Regions from separate parts of the Oceanobacillus sp. M65 genome, predicted to be linked through region 3. Evidence: riboswitches for the same ligand, from Rfam matches in the RefSeq annotation. Region 3 holds a riboswitch; each other region holds the start of a gene.

Region 1 (3,990 bases), on a different contig from region 3:
GCAAGAGGAGGAAGAAAAGGCTAAAGCAGAAGCTGAAAAGCAAGAGGAAGAAGAAAAGGCTAAAGCAGAAGCTGAAAAGCAAGAGGAAGAAGAAAAGGCTAAAGCAGAGGCTGAAAAGCAAGAGGAAGAAGAAAGGGCTAAAGCAGAGGCTGAAAAGCAAGAGGAAGAAGAAAAGGCTAAAGCAGAAGCCGAAAAGCAAGAAAATAAAGAAACGATGTCACAGCAACAGGCTGTAAAAATGGCGGAAGATTACGTAGCATATACGGCATTTGCAAAAAGTGGCTTAATAGAACAGTTAGAATATGAAGGCTTTAATAATAAGGATGCTACTTATGCAGTAGAAAAAATTAATGTAAATTGGAAAGAACAAGCAGTAAAAATGGCGGAAGACTACTTGGATTATACTGCATTCTCAAAAAGTGGGTTAATAGAACAGCTAGAGTATGAAGGTTTCAGTAATGAAATTGCTACCTATGCAGCGAATGAAGTAGGTCTATAAACAAATCGCTTCATTAGATTTCCCAATAGAATTTGCCTCCAATTCAAAATGCATTTATGGAGTTCGGTTAAGAATTATTATTATCAACTCAAAACCCCTTTTGGTAATCATAACCATAAAGGGGTTTTCTTCTCAAATTTTATTCACTTTTACTGGCCAGTTCCTTCTCAGGTAAAGTTTATCGCACTATGATGAATTATATTTTACCTTCTTTAACACAATTCTCTACTAACCTCATGAACTTCGCATCTCTTTTCGGAATGCGTATGAAAAGAGCAAGGAAATAAAAATGGCTCCTCCGATGATATTGCCAATACTTGCGGGGATTAGGTTTTGTAAGACATATTCCTGCCATACATACTTATCAGATGTAAAGAGGCCTAAACTGAAATACCCCATATTTGCTGCGCTATGCTGAAAATTCCCAGCCACAAAAAGTATGACAGGTAAAGCTGTGCCCAAAATTTTACCGACCATATCCCTAGCCGCTGTGGTTAGAAAGGCAGCCATTCCTATAAGCCAATTTGCGAGAATACCAGACACAACTACTTGAAACCAGCCAATCCATCCATTCTCAGCAAATTTCATTTTATGAGATAGAAGGGTTTCTATCTCTTTCGTGAATTCAGGTGTCATGGAGTTTGAACTGATTACTAATAAAGCCACAAACAACGCACCAACAATGTTTCCGATATAGGCTACGACCCAGAATTTGACGTATTTATTTTTCTTCCAATAAGACTTTTGTAAATAAGATGTTGGCAAAAGTACATTTACTTCAGTAAACAAAACAGAACCTGATACAAATACCATTAGATACCCTGCTGTAAATCCAAGTCCCTGCAAAAGATAGGTAAGCCCTTTAGCATCAATACCGATAGCAAGCAACACTGAAAAAAGAGCTCCAAAGGTCATAAACGAACCAGCCTTTAAAGAAAGAATGAACTGGGAAGGCATATTTGTATCAAGGTGCTCTTTCCCTTTTTCGCTAAACGTCTCCATTACCTGAGACGGGAATAAATATTGCCTTTCTGGTTTCTCTTGCACCCTACTGGACTGGTTTGACGATTTATGATCACTATTATCACCCATACTATTCCTACTCCCCCTATTTGTTTTATTTCTATGTTGCGATTGGGTTAATTTTTTCAACCATTCCTTTACTAGATACCCTAATGGCGATATGTTCATACCACTTTTCACACCATGGCCCATGTCATTCGCCACCTCTTATAATAACAATCTTCTAATATCCCCTTGACATTTTGATCCGACAACTGTAGTATATTGACTAATCAAAAAATTTCATATGATTTTTCTTATCCAGAGAGGTGGAGGGACTGGCCCATTGAAACCTCAGCAACAGACATTTGTACTGTGCTAATTCCAGAAGCGTTAAGCTTGGAGATAAGAAGAGAAAATTTTTACGTATCCAACCCTCTTCTTATTTGTTAAGAAGGGGGTTTTTTGTTGGTTACATAAAATAGATACGTTTATTACTAGTTTAGTTGAATTGCGTTTATAAAAAATAAAACGAAAGTAGGGATTTAACATGTCAATTACCTTAACGAAAGCACCTTTTAAAGCGGATCAAGTAGGAAGTTTATTACGACCGGAAAGCATTCATCAAGCAAGAAAGGAATTTAAAGAAGGAATAATTTCTGCTACACAATTGCGTGAGATCGAAACAAAGGAAATTAAGCGTATTGTTGATAAGCAGATTGAAATTGGCTTGAATGCGGTGACGGATGGCGAGTTTAGACGTAGATTCTGGCACACTGATTTCTTAGAGCATCTAAACGGGATAGAAGGATATGTTCCAGACGTAGGCTATGTTTTTAATGGAAATGAGGAGACTGAAAGATATAATGTCCGAAATATAGGGAAGGTTTCCTTTAATCCCGATCACCCTTTCATTAAAGATTTCATTGAATTCAATGATATCGTTGCTGGGCGTGCAGTTGCCAAACAAACAATCCCTAGCCCTAATCAACTCTTCAATCAAGGAATAATTAATGAAGAAATTTACCCTGACATTGATGAATATGCCAATGATGTTATTCAAACATACCGTGATGCATTACACGCTTTTTATGAAGCTGGGGTTCGCTATCTACAATTCGATGATGTTTATATTGCTGGTCTTTCTTCACCAGATATTCCGTTTAACGAAGGGAAATATTCAAGGGAAAAACTAATAAACCTGGCATTACGCGTTGTTAATGAGGTACTGGAAGGAAAACCAGACGATTTAGTTGTGACGACACACTTATGTCGTGGAAACTATCGATCCAATTGGGCATTTGAAGGGAGTTATGACTTAATCGCATCCACTTTGTTTGCCAAAGAGAAAGTAGATGGATTCTTCTTGGAATATGATGATGAGCGTTCTGGTGATTTCAAACCGCTAAAACATATCCCTGCTGGCGGAGCTCAGGTTATTCTTGGTGTAATCACATCAAAAAATGGGGAGCTAGAGGACAAAGAATCTATTAAAGCACGAATTAAAGAGGCATCTCAATATGTTCCGCTAGATCAACTATGCTTGAGCACACAATGTGGATTTGCATCAACCCACCACGGAAATAAATTAACGGAAGAAGATCAGTGGAATAAATTAAAATTTATAGTTGAGATTGGGAAAGAGATTTGGGGATAAAAACTTCAAGAAGAGGAATGTAACAATTCCTCTTCCTTTTTACATTTAGGCTAAGTCCAGTATGCGCAAAGCGTAAACGCGTTATTAAGGATCTTTTTCCCTTGCTAAAAGTCCTTTATTTATTTGCTGAAAGGATCGATTACATGACAAAAAGACACATCGAGACACAACTGGTGCAGCTGGGTAATCATAGCGACCAAAAAACCGGTGCAGTAAACCCGCCAATTTATTTATCAACAGCTTACCAGCACCAAGGACTTAACTTGAGCACTGGATACGACTACACAAGGACAAAAAATCCAACTCGATCCATTCTTGAGGAAGGGATTGCAAACTTGGAAGCAGGAGATAGAGGGTATGCCTGCAGTTCGGGAATGGCTGCCATTCAACTAGTCTTATCCCTTTTCCGCTCAGGAGATGAGATTATTGCGCCAGAGGATCTATATGGAGGAACCTATCGTTTACTTCAGCATTATGCCGATACCTATAATATCCAAACTACTTACACGGCGTTTAACGACGTTAAAGAAACAGAACAAGTCATTACAGGAAATACTAAAGCCTTGTTTATCGAAACTCCAACAAATCCGTTAATGCAAAAAATTGATATTCAAGAATACGCGACTCTTGCCAAGAAACACAACCTATTATTAATAGTAGATAATACGTTCTTAACTCCTTATCTCCAGCGTCCACTGGAATTGGGTGCTGACATTGTTATCCACAGTGCAACCAAATACATTGGCGGGCACAACGATGTACTAGCTGGCTTAGTTGTCGCAAACGGAAATACGATTTGTGAAAAATTGTCCGAGTTACATAATGCCTCTGG
Region 2 (3,990 bases), on a different contig from region 3:
AGATGCACGTCATATTTCTGGGCAAGTCTAGAAAGGAAAGAGAGGGAACGTTCTCCGTTAGAGTCGGCAATCTCTTCTAAACGGGTAAGATCATAGCCAGTTGTCCAAAGCTCGGGTAAAACGACCACATCTACTTTCTTTTCTTTTAAACTTGCAAACTTTCTTTCTACCTTTTCTTCATTTGCTACCGGGTCTCCAAACGTAATGTCTATCTGCAACAAGGCAACAGACAGTATCATAAAATCAACTCCTTCATAAAAGCAAGGGTAAGCTAACAGCCTGATCCTAATTTAAGTGCTCGTTGTTATTGGTGCTTATTATCCCATCGCCTTATTTTCCTGTCAATTAACCTGATCCTTTGGTAAGTACAGCTTTACAAACGATGCAGAATTGGCTAACATAGATAATTAGAATTTTAGAATTATTAGAGGTGAGAAAACCGTGCAAAGCTTTCCAGTATCAGATACGTTGAAACGCCTGCCAGAGCAGTTTTTTGCCAAATTGGTAAAAAAAGTACAAGCATTAAGCAGTGAGGGGCATGATGTGATTAATCTTGGCCAGGGGAATCCTGATTTGCCAACGCCAAACCATATAGTAGAAGAATTAAAGACAGCAGCGGATAACCCTGTCTATCATAAATATTCCCCGTTTACAGGCCATGCTTTTCTTAAAGAAGCGGTGGCAACCTTTTACAAGCGGGAATACGATGTCGATATTGATCCAGAATCAGAGGTAGCGATTCTATTTGGTGCAAAAACAGGACTGGTTGAAATTAGCCAATGCTTGTTAAATGCAGGAGATACAGCATTACTACCTGACCCTGGCTATCCAGATTACATGTCCGGAATTGCCATGGCCAATGCAAATTCAGTTTTTATGCCATTGTTAGAAAAAAATAATTTTTTACCAAATTATCAACAACTAAATCAAGCTGACCTTGAAGCAGCAAAGTTACTATTTTTAAACTATCCAAACAATCCGACTGCCGGTGTTGCAAACAAGGAATTTTTTGATGAAACAATTGAAGTGGCAAAACAGAATGAAATCTGTGTAGTACATGACTTTGCATATGGGGCTATTGGCTTTGATGGAAAGAAACCGCAAAGTTTTATGCAATCTGCTGGAGCAAAGGATATTGGGGTAGAAATGTATACCTTGTCTAAAACGTATAATATGGCTGGTTGGCGTGTTGGTTTTGCTGTTGGAAACACTTCCGTGATAAAAAGCCTCAACCTGATTCAAGATCACTTATACGTTAGCTTGTTTGGCGCTGTGCAACAAGCAGCAGAGAAGGCTTTACTTGGTGATCAAACGGCTGTAGATGAATTGGTAGCTACCTATGAGAGTAGACGAAATGTGTTTGTAGAAAAATTGCAGGAAATTGGGTGGAACGTTCAAGCGCCCCGCGGTACATTCTTTGCATGGCTTCCTGTCCCAGAAGGATATACATCAGAGGAATTTGCTGACCTCCTTTTGGAAAAAGCACACGTTGTTGTAGCACCAGGTAATGGCTTTGGTGAAGCGGGAGAGGGATTTGTACGAGCTGGTTTGCTAGCTGATGAAGAGCGACTTGCCGAAGCTGCAGCTCGAATTGGAAAGCTAGGAATATTTTAAACTAGCTATTGACAAAGTGGAGTTCGAAGACTATGATAATCATTATGCTAACAATATGAATATTTCTTATCTAGAGTGACGGAGGGAAAGGCCCGTAGATGTCACAGCAACCTTCCATTTGGAGTGGTGCTACTTCCTTCAGAATGATTCATTCTGAAAGATAAGTGTGAGATACTTGTAATCGACACCCTCTTTCATGATGAAAGGGGGTTTTTTGATGGATTGGATTTACTGGCGGAATTGGAGTGAACGTTATGATTAAGGTAGAAAAAGTAAGCAAGATCTATGAAACAAAGTCCGGCCAAGTCGTTGGTGTGGATAATGTTTCACTGGAAGTACCTAAGGGAGAAATATACGGCATTGTAGGATATAGTGGTGCAGGAAAAAGTAGCCTAATTCGCTGTATGAATATACTAGAACGGCCAACTTCAGGAAAAATAATGGTGGACGGTGTAAATTTATTAGAGCTTTCCCCAAAGAAGTTACGAGAAGCACGACAGTCGATCGGCATGATCTTTCAAGGCTTCTATCTAGCCTCAGCTAAAACCGTATTCGATAATATTGCGTTTGCCTTAAAAGCGGCTGGAGTAGCTCCATCACAAAGGAAGAAGCGGGTAGAGGAGCTTCTTGAACTAGTTGGCTTAACAGATAAAATAAATCATTACCCTGCACAACTAAGTGGTGGACAGAAACAGCGTGTTAGTATTGCGCGAGCGCTTGCGAACAATCCTAATGTCCTACTATGCGATGAAGCAACCTCAGCATTGGATCCGAGCACAACAAAATCCATTTTGCAGTTATTAAAGAAAATTAACCAAGAGCTTGGAATCACCATTGTCTTAATAACCCATGAAATGGAAGTGGTGAAGGAGATTTGTGATACATGTGCTGTTATGCAGGATGGAAGAATTATTGAGCAAGGACCATCTTATAACATCTTTGCAAATCCACAGGAGGAACTGACAAAGCAGTTCATTGATACCATTTTGAACTTTGATTTACCAGCAAAGTTGCTTGAAGCCTGCAAAGGTACCATTCTCCAATTGCAGTTTCGCGGTAACTTAGCGAGTGACGCCGTAGTGTCAGATATGCTGCAAAAGTTTCAGGTCAGTGGCAATATCCTTCACGGCAAGGTGGAGTACATAAAAGAGACGCCTTTAGGCATTTTTATTATGGAATTGCTAGGAGAAACGGAAGAGGTAGCTTCTGCTAAGCAATATTTAGAAGAGCGGTTAAAGCAAGTGGAGGTGATCCAGCATGCTCGATAGAATAATAGAGATCCTTCCTGAGTTGAACACGGCTTTCTTTGAAACATTGCTAATGGTGGGTATAGGCTTACTCGTCGCCTTGATTCTTGGACTCCCTATCGGTATTTTGCTTTATGTAACAGACAAAGGACTATTCTGGGAAAGCCGGATCGCAAAAAGAATAATTGGTATCATTGTGAATTTAGTTCGTTCTGTACCATTTATTATTTTGCTTGTCTTTCTATTCCCTGTTACAGACCTCATCGTCGGACGTATTACTGGTCCACTTGCAGCTTCTGTTTCTCTATCCGTTGCGGCCATTCCTTTTTACGCCCGGATTGTAGAATCTGCTGCAAGAGAAATTGATAAAGGGGTAATCGAAGCTGCTATTGCCGTAGGGGCATCTCCATGGTTAATTATCAAGGATATTATTCTCCCTGAAACAAAGCCTGGACTTATCAGTGGGTTGACGATCACCGCAATTAGTTTGATAGGATATTCTGCCATGGCTGGAACCATTGGTGGTGGCGGGATTGGTGATTTAGCCATTCGCTATGGCTATTACCGGTATGACGACACGGTAATGATTACAACAGTTATTGTATTAATTGTGTTGGTACAGCTTATTCAATATCTTGGTGATTTTATTGCCAAGACTGTAAATAAAAAATAAAAACAAGTTGGAGGAACAACTATGAAAAAGACACTTATATCAATTACGGCATTATTATGTATTCTTTTACTTGCAGCGTGTGGGAACGATGACTCTGGAGCAGGGGATAATGAGGGTGAATCAAAGTCCATTAAATTTGGGGCTACTGTAGGGCCGTACAGTGATATGGTAACAAAAGCTCTTGCGCCATTATTAGAAGAAAAGGGCTATGAAGTAGAGAACCAAGAGTTTACTGATTATGTACAGCCAAACAATGCTTTATCAAGAGGAGACATTGATGCGAACTTGTTTCAGCATACGATCTATTTAGAAGCCTTTGCAGAAGAAAACGAAATGGATCTATCCTCTGTGATTGCTGTTCCTACAGCACCAATGGGTTTATATTCAAATACTTTTACAACTACGGATGAAATTGCTGAGGGAAGTACTATTGCTATTGCAAATGATCCTACTAAT
Region 3 (3,990 bases):
TACCTTAATTGTATTGTTATCACCTTCTGATGAAGACTCATCCCCTCCGCCACAAGCGGCTAACGCAAGAACAGCCAATAATGATACTAGGATTAGAATTTTTTTCATTTTAGATAACTCCCTCTTCTTTTTTATCGTTTATCTAGTTTAGTTGCTATAATATCTCCAATAAATTGGAAGATAAATACAATGATCACAATGAGTACGGTACAAAGGAACACGATATCAAAGTCCCGGCGCATAAAGCCCGAATAGTATGCGTAGCTCCCCAAACCGCCAGCTCCAATTGCTCCAGCCATCGCTGTATAACCAATAAGCGCAATAGCTGTTACTGTAATACCGGATATTAATGCCGGCATAGATTCTGGAAGTAGCACTTTAAATATAATCGTTCTAGTTTTTGCCCCCATTGCCTTTGCTGCTTCGACAACTCCTCTATCAATTTCTCGAAGACCAATTTCCACCAACCTCCCATAGAAAGGAGCAGAGCCAATAATTAATGCAGGCAACGCGGCAGTAGGGCCACGCATCGTACCAATTAAGAAATTAGTGAACGGGAACAACAGGAAAATTAAAATAATAAAAGGAATGGCACGAAACACGTTCACTATAGCTGATACAATAAAATGGACACTTTTATTTTTCCATATTCCATCTTTTGAAGTCAGATAGAGAAGTAAACCAAGTAGAAGTCCAAGAATAAAAGTACCAATTAACGCTATTATTGTCATATAGAAGGTTTCATACGTTGCTTCAATAAGGTCTTCTATTTTAATATTATTTAACACCCTTAATCACCTCCATTTCCACAGAGGATTTTTCTTTAATAAATCGAACCGCTTCATCCAATTCATTCCCTGCAATTTGTACGATTAGGGTACCGTACGCACCTGCTTGTGTCTGGGTGATTTTACCTTGCAGAATATTGATCTCCACTTCATAATTCTTAGCAAGTTGGCTAATAAGCGCCTGATTGGTTGTTTCACCAATGAAATGAAGCCGTATAATTTCTCCTTCTGTGTATACCTCTGTAAGGCCATGAATATTTTCATCTTCCTCACCGTTGCCCATTACCTGTTCCACAAACTTCTTGGTTACATGCTGACGAGGATGGAGAAAGACATCCATTACTTCGCCCTGTTCCACTACTTTTCCACTCTCCATGACGGCAACGTGATTACATATTTTACGAATTACATGCATTTCATGGGTTATTAATATAATCGTTAAACCAAACTGTTTATTAATATCTACCAGTAGGTCCAAAATGGAATTCGTTGTTTCCGGGTCTAGTGCAGATGTTGCCTCATCACATAGCAATACTTTGGGATTGTTGGCAAGAGCTCTCGCTATCCCAACACGTTGCTTCTGTCCACCACTTAATTGGGAAGGATATGCTTTCTCTTTTCCTGATAGCCCAACAAGATCGATGAGCTCTTGGACACGCTTTTGCTTGTCCATTTTTGCCACGCCAGCAATTTCCAATGGGAATGCAATGTTATCCTCGACTGTTCTTGACCAGAGCAGATTAAAATGCTGAAAAATCATGCCGATATCCTGTCTTGCGATTCTTAGCTGTCGCGCAGTCATGGCGGTAATATCTTCATTGTTAATCTTAATGCTACCGCCCGTGGGCTCTTCAAGTCTATTGAGCAAACGGACAAATGTACTTTTTCCAGCACCACTGTAGCCAATCACACCAAATATATCGCCATCATTTATGTTTAAATCTAAATTTTCTACTGCAGTTACGCTGCTTTTGTTTGAAGTAAATACCTTACTCAAACCTTCAATTGATATCACGTTAATCCTCCTTAGTAAACCTCAGCAATAGTATGCCCAAATAGCACAAAAAACGCCATTCTGAAAGAACAGAATGACGTAGTAAATCGTCTTCACGTTCTCTCATCTGTCAAAGTTTTCACTTTGCAGGAATTGGCACCTTTCAACTATTAAAATAGTTGAAGGTTGCCGCGGTTTCACAGGGCCAGTCCCTCCACCGCTCAAGATAAGAGTCTATTTTTTTATCCACTTAAATTCGATAAGAATTATACTATCATGCTACTTTTACTGTGTCAATAAATAATTTAAGATTAATTTTTTACAAAAAGTTCTGGTTTATACTCCATCAAATAGCCGTAAATGTTAGGTATGGATTGAAAGGCATAAACCTTCTCCTTTATCTGATTATCTTTCATAATGAAAAGACAAGGTACGCTTTCCACCTGATTCTCGATCATAAACTCTGGATAAAGGGATGCATTCATCTCATAGAAAATGGTTTCCTTGTGCACTTGCTCAATTTTTTCCAGCATGGTTCTTGCAAGTGCACAGGTACCACAAAAGGGAGTATAGATATAAAGCAAATAATCGCCATCATTTAGTTGTTTCTTTGTTATTTCTTGCAAAAAATCACCTAACCAATCTGCCTCATAATAAAAATAGAGGGTTAACCGCTATCCGTTTACTTACCAGCGCTGTGGCAAGCGCTTGTTCAGGTGTTGTCGCGACCTCCCGATATTCACTGCTGACATATATATGTTCTGCATGTGGGAGCTCTCTCGCCAACTGTTTACGTAACTTTATGCCTGAATAGTCTTCGTCCACTAAAATATACACGTCCTTATAGTCAAGCTCATAAGTCTCAAGTAATTCATCTAGACGTTCCACTCCAAGTGTTCCATTGGTACAAACAATTGTTACTTCATCTGTAATAACCTTTTTAACTTGTCGTTTATCTGTTAAACCCTCTACAATGATTATTTTCTCATTTTCATGTGACATGGTTACATAGCTCTCCTCGAAAATCAAGCAAAATGTTTTTTCTAATATTATTTCCTAATAAGAGTATATGAAGAAAAGAAGGCTAACTATACAACTTTTATAAAGATGCACGTTAGCCTCCCTTTTTTATTCTTTATTCTTCATCGTTAAGCACTGCCTCATATGCCTCAGCGTTCAGAAGTTCATCTAATTGCGCTTGTTCAGATGGCTCTATTACTACCATCCAAGCTTTTTCATATGGGGATTCATTAACGAATTCAGGGCTGTCTTCTAAATCTGCATTCACTTCTACTACTTTACCACTAACTGGAGCATATAATTCAGAAACTGTTTTTACAGATTCTACACTACCGAATGGTTCATTAAGTTCCAATTCATCTCCAACTTCTGGAAGCTCAACAAATACGATATCTCCCAGTTCATCCTGAGCAAAATCAGTAATTCCAATACGTAGTTTGCCGTCTTCCTTTTTAACCCACTCATGCTCTTTAGAATATAATAAGTCCTTTGGTATGCTCATTGTCATCCCTCCATTATGTAATCAATCTAACTATAACCCAATTTGCCCGTATTTTTCTAGTCATAAATTTAGTCAGATTGCCAAGTCTCGTTATAAACTTCTTCCTTGAAACCGACTGTCACCTTTTGACCGTCTGTAGCAATCGGGCGTTTTATAAGCATCCCATCTGTTGCTAGAATAGCTGCCATTTCCTCGTCGGATGCATTCGCTATTTTCTCTTTAATATTTCCTTCTCGGTATTTTTTACCACTCGTATTAAAAAATTTCTTTGCTGGCAGTCCACTCTTCTTAATTAGTTCAAGAATTGTTTGCTCAGTCGGTGTATTTTCCACAATATGAACAGCATGGAAATCAACCTGATTTTCTTCCAACCACTTTTTGGCCTTCTTGCAAGTACCGCAATTTGGGTACCAATAAAACGTAAGTGCCATTAACTTAACCACCCTACTCGTTATTTTGCTTCTATTATAGCAAATATGTAAGAGACATGACGAGTTGAATGGTAGTTATAAGCAATGGCACATTAATCCATAAAAAGACGAGTCTCTTTAGAAGCAAAAAGCCAAACGATCATTCGAATATTTTCGTGAAAATTCGAATGCATTTGACTTTAAGCGCATTTATAATTAAACGATATACTTCTCTTCCTCAATTATTTGCTCTGCAATTTCTCTTTTCTTAGCTAC
Region 4 (3,990 bases), on a different contig from region 3:
TACTCTTGCTCATCTTTTGCTTAGCTGCTTCAGTGCCCGAAGAAAAGAGAGTACATGCGATAGAGGAGCGGGGGACAATGAAACAGCGTTTGGATAACGAAATAGAAACAGAACCAATGTTGAAAGGTGCATTAGTTGGAATGAGTGTGCGGGATGCAAAATCTGGCGAGCTTCTATATGAAAACCTTGGAGATACAAGGCTTCGTCCTGCATCCAATATGAAACTTTTAACTGCAGCTGCAGCCTTAGAGGTTCTTGGAGAAGACTACACCTTTTCTACCGAAATAAAGACCGACGGCGTTAACAGAGATGAACAGTTAGTAGGAAACCTTTACCTTGTCGGAAAAGGGGATCCGACCTTGACACCTGAAGATTTTGCCCGTTTTGCAGAGCAACTTCAAGAACTGGGAGTGAGGCATATCAAGGGAGATCTTATTGGGGATGATACATGGTATGATAACGTACGCCTTTCCCCTGACTTAATTTGGAGTGACGAATCATTTCATTACGGGGCGCAAATTTCGGCGCTGACTTCCTCACCTGACGAAGACTATGACGCGGGAAGTGTTACGCTTCAGATAACAGCCGATGAAGAGCCAGGGGAGAAGCCTATCATAACTGTGTCACCTAACACCAACTATGTAACAATACATAATCGAGCCGAGACAAGTTCCAACAATGTGGAAGAGGATCTAACAGTGGAAAGAGAACATGGGTCAAACGAAATCACGCTTACAGGCACCATACCAGCTGGGGCAGAAACGGTGAAAGAATATATGGCCGTATGGGATCCGACAAGCTATGCTATGTCCCTTTTTCAGGATGCACTTCAAGCAAAAGGGATCACTTGGTCTGGGGAAGTGATGGTTGGCAAAGCGCCTAATGAAAGTTCCTTGCTTTTTCAACATAGTTCTATACCATTAAAAGAATTGCTTGTACCGTTTATGAAGCTGAGCAACAATGTGCACGGGGAAGTGCTCATAAAGGAAATGGGAAAGCATGTGCAAAAGGAAGGAAGCTGGGAAAAAGGACTTGAGGTTATGCAAAAGGAGCTAGAAAAGCTTGGGTTAAATCGAAGTACGTTATTAATTCGAGATGGTTCGGGTATTTCACATGTCAATCTCATTCCAGCAAACGAACTTAGTAAACTACTTTTTATCGTACAGGATAAGCCATGGTTTCCTGCCTTCAAGAACGCACTCCCAGTAGCGGGAGAGACAGGCAAGATGGTTGGTGGAACATTAAGGAATCGGTTGGGAGACGTCCAGGTTGAAGCTAAAACAGGAACAATCTTTGGAGTAGCTACACTATCTGGTTATTTACAGAACCTGTCAGGAGAGAATTATATTTTTTCTATTATGATTAATAATGTGCTTGATGAAGAAGCTGCTAAAGACGTGGAAGATAGCCTTGTTCGTATTATTGCGGAAAGACCTTAGCCTTGCTTTTACTAGGAAAAATTAATTAATTGACAGTTCTAACATTTTGCGCTAATCTTTTAAGTACTAATTAAATAATAATGTTTCTTATCTAGAGAGGTGGAGGGATATGGCCCTTTGAAGCCTCGGCAACAGGTCTGTTTAGTTAGATACTGTGCCAATTCCATCAAGCAATTGCTTGGAAGATAAGAGGATGAAGTTCTATTAGAATTTTAAACTCTTTTCTTCGGGAAAGAGTTTTTTTGTTTTCAATTTGGAGAATAGGAGTGGGGAAGATGAGATATGGATTTTGGTTACCGATTTTTGGAGGTTGGCTACGTAATGTAGAAGATGAGAAAATGCCACCTACTTTTAATTATGCAAAGCAAGTAATTCAGTCAGCAGAAAAATGGGGCTATGACACGACATTGATTGCTGAACTCTATTTAAATGATATTAAAGGGACAAAAGAAGATTCAATTGAAGCATGGTCAACTGCTGCAGCACTAGCTGCTGTAACCGAAAAAATAGAGATTATGACGGCCGTTCGTCCTGTCTTTCACAATCCCGCTGTTACAGCCAAAATGGCGGCCAACATTGATCATATTAGCAATGGGCGTTTTACATTAAATGTCGTATCCGGCTGGTGGGCAGAGGAAGCGAAGCAATATGGAGCAGAATTTACAGAGCATGATGCCCGTTATGAGCGAACAGAAGAGTTTCTTGAAGTGTTAAAAGGTTTGTGGACGGAAGAGTCATTCTCCTACAACGGAAAATTTTATCAAATTGAAAATACAAAGCTTTCACCAAAACCTGTACAACGACCAAACCCGGTGTTGTATGCTGGCGGTGAAAGTGACAAAGGAAAAGAGGTTATTTCCACCTATTGTGATGCCTATGTCATGCATGGACATACAGTAGAAGAAGCGAGACAAAAAATTAACGATATGAAAGAACGGAGAAAGCATGCAGGGAAGGAGCCGTTACAGTCGTTTGGTATGGCTGCCTATGTTATTTGCCGTGAAACAGAGGAAGAGGCATTACGAGAGCTTGAGAGAATTACAACTGTAAAAGAATCCGATGCGTACGCTGGGTTTCAGGACTTTACGACAATGTCACAACTGGAACAGCAGGTAAAACTGCAGGATTATTCTGTATCGAACAGGGGCCTACGTCCAAATCTTGTGGGCACACCGCAACAAATAGCCGAGCAAATTATAGCATATGAAGAAGCTGGAGTCGATTTACTATTGCTACAGTGCTCACCGCAATTGGAGGAGCTAGAAAACTTCGCCAAAAATGTTATGCCAAAGGTCGATGAATGGAAAAAGGTTTTACTAAATAATAGATAGGAGAGGCCATCATGACGAAATTATATATCATTCATGAAAATGAAGAATGGACGACACATTTATTTAAGCGATTGGATGAATTAGCGATTCCTTATGAGGATTGGCTTCTAACGAGCGGGAAGGTTGATTTGACTGCCGTCCCGCCAGAGGGAGTTTTTTATAATCGAATGAGTGCATCATCCCACACAAGGGGAAACCGTTTTTCTCCAGAGCTGACAAGTGCCGTGTTATCCTGGCTTGAACATCACGGTAGAACGGTTGTGAATGGGAGCAGGGCGCTTGATCTAGAGCTCAGCAAGGTGAAGCAATATTTGGAATTGGAAAAATACGGAGTCCGTACACCAAAGACAACGGCTGCTGTTGGAAAAAAAGAATTTATTGAAGTAGCCGAAAGCTTTGCAGGGAAACCTTTTATTACAAAGCATAATCGAGCAGGGAAGGGACTTGGTGTTCAATTGTTTCATTCAGTTAAAGCCTTGCAGGAATATGTAGAAGGTGGGGACTTCGAAGAGCCTGTCGATGGTGTCACCTTAATACAGGAATATATTCAGTCACCAGAATCCTATATTACGAGGTGTGAGTTTGTCGGCGGGGAATTTGTTTATGCAGTAAGAGTAGATACATCAGAAGGATTTGAACTTTGCCCGGCAGATGCATGTACTATTGAGGATTTATTCTGTCCTGCTGAAGAACAAGAAGCCCCTGCGAAATTCCAAGTTAGGAAAGGCTTTGACCACCCAGTATTAGAAAAATATAAACAAGTGCTTAAAGGGAATGACATCCAAATCGCTGGTATTGAATTTATTGAAGATGAGGACGGTAACCTTTATACGTATGACATTAATACAAATACAAATTATAATTCTGAAGCCGAAGCCAATTATGGCACCTATGGCATGCTGGAGGTAGCGAAGTATTTAGGGGGAAAACTAAACTCCCACTATCCTACCATCCTATCTTAATTCAGGTTAGACACTCCCACCTTTACCCAAAAAGGTGGGAGTAGTTTAATTTTTAGCCTAATTTTTTGAACAGAGAGTGGCCAGGACCAATAAATTCGCAATCATGGCAGATAAATCGCCCTCTTGCCCTTATAATTGACTACATACATATTAACGAACACTCCTCCACTTGCATAAATTTTGTGGAACAATGGCCTAGCTATCTGCATACCATCTAAAAGGGGCGGATATTTGCCTATTGTCAAACTATAAAGGATG

The links. A riboswitch is a leader RNA that binds a small molecule or an ion and turns the genes downstream of it on or off. The one in region 3 is predicted to bind S-adenosylmethionine.
Region 1: it holds a riboswitch for S-adenosylmethionine, as region 3 does, so the genes downstream of both, ACTWPF_RS15280 (5-methyltetrahydropteroyltriglutamate--homocysteine S-methyltransferase) here and ACTWPF_RS07130 (methionine ABC transporter ATP-binding protein) in region 3, are expected to answer to the same signal.
Region 2: it holds a riboswitch for S-adenosylmethionine, as region 3 does, so the genes downstream of both, ACTWPF_RS12280 (methionine ABC transporter ATP-binding protein) here and ACTWPF_RS07130 (methionine ABC transporter ATP-binding protein) in region 3, are expected to answer to the same signal.
Region 4: it holds a riboswitch for S-adenosylmethionine, as region 3 does, so the genes downstream of both, ACTWPF_RS11965 (LLM class flavin-dependent oxidoreductase) here and ACTWPF_RS07130 (methionine ABC transporter ATP-binding protein) in region 3, are expected to answer to the same signal.

The regions. Positions count from the first base shown of each region.
Region 1 covers NZ_JBQQCJ010000004.1:33,264-37,253, reverse strand. The annotation lists gene ACTWPF_RS15290 (Ltp family lipoprotein) at 1-499, shown strand, start outside; gene ACTWPF_RS15285 (formate/nitrite transporter family protein) at 734-1,591, opposite strand; SAM riboswitch class I at 1,816-1,913, shown strand; gene ACTWPF_RS15280 (5-methyltetrahydropteroyltriglutamate--homocysteine S-methyltransferase) at 2,052-3,158, shown strand; gene ACTWPF_RS15275 (methionine biosynthesis PLP-dependent protein) at 3,302-3,990, shown strand, end outside.
Region 2 covers NZ_JBQQCJ010000003.1:36,555-40,544, reverse strand. The annotation lists gene ACTWPF_RS12290 (carbon-nitrogen family hydrolase) at 1-239, opposite strand, end outside; gene ACTWPF_RS12285 (pyridoxal phosphate-dependent aminotransferase) at 442-1,614, shown strand; SAM riboswitch class I at 1,678-1,781, shown strand; gene ACTWPF_RS12280 (methionine ABC transporter ATP-binding protein) at 1,869-2,882, shown strand; gene ACTWPF_RS12275 (methionine ABC transporter permease) at 2,872-3,534, shown strand; gene ACTWPF_RS12270 (MetQ/NlpA family ABC transporter substrate-binding protein) at 3,556-3,990, shown strand, end outside.
Region 3 covers NZ_JBQQCJ010000001.1:1,509,663-1,513,652, reverse strand. The annotation lists gene ACTWPF_RS07140 (MetQ/NlpA family ABC transporter substrate-binding protein) at 1-108, opposite strand, end outside; gene ACTWPF_RS07135 (methionine ABC transporter permease) at 132-731, opposite strand; gene ACTWPF_RS07130 (methionine ABC transporter ATP-binding protein) at 778-1,803, opposite strand; SAM riboswitch class I at 1,903-2,015, opposite strand; gene ACTWPF_RS07125 (thioredoxin family protein) at 2,094-2,408, opposite strand; gene ACTWPF_RS07120 (toprim domain-containing protein) at 2,431-2,784, opposite strand; gene gcvH (glycine cleavage system protein GcvH) at 2,918-3,304, opposite strand; gene ACTWPF_RS07110 (arsenate reductase family protein) at 3,373-3,735, opposite strand; gene ACTWPF_RS07105 (acyl-CoA dehydrogenase family protein) at 3,931-3,990, opposite strand, start outside.
Region 4 covers NZ_JBQQCJ010000002.1:857,636-861,625, reverse strand. The annotation lists gene dacB (D-alanyl-D-alanine carboxypeptidase/D-alanyl-D-alanine endopeptidase) at 1-1,439, shown strand, start outside; SAM riboswitch class I at 1,524-1,631, shown strand; gene ACTWPF_RS11965 (LLM class flavin-dependent oxidoreductase) at 1,715-2,770, shown strand; gene ACTWPF_RS11960 (ATP-grasp domain-containing protein) at 2,782-3,732, shown strand.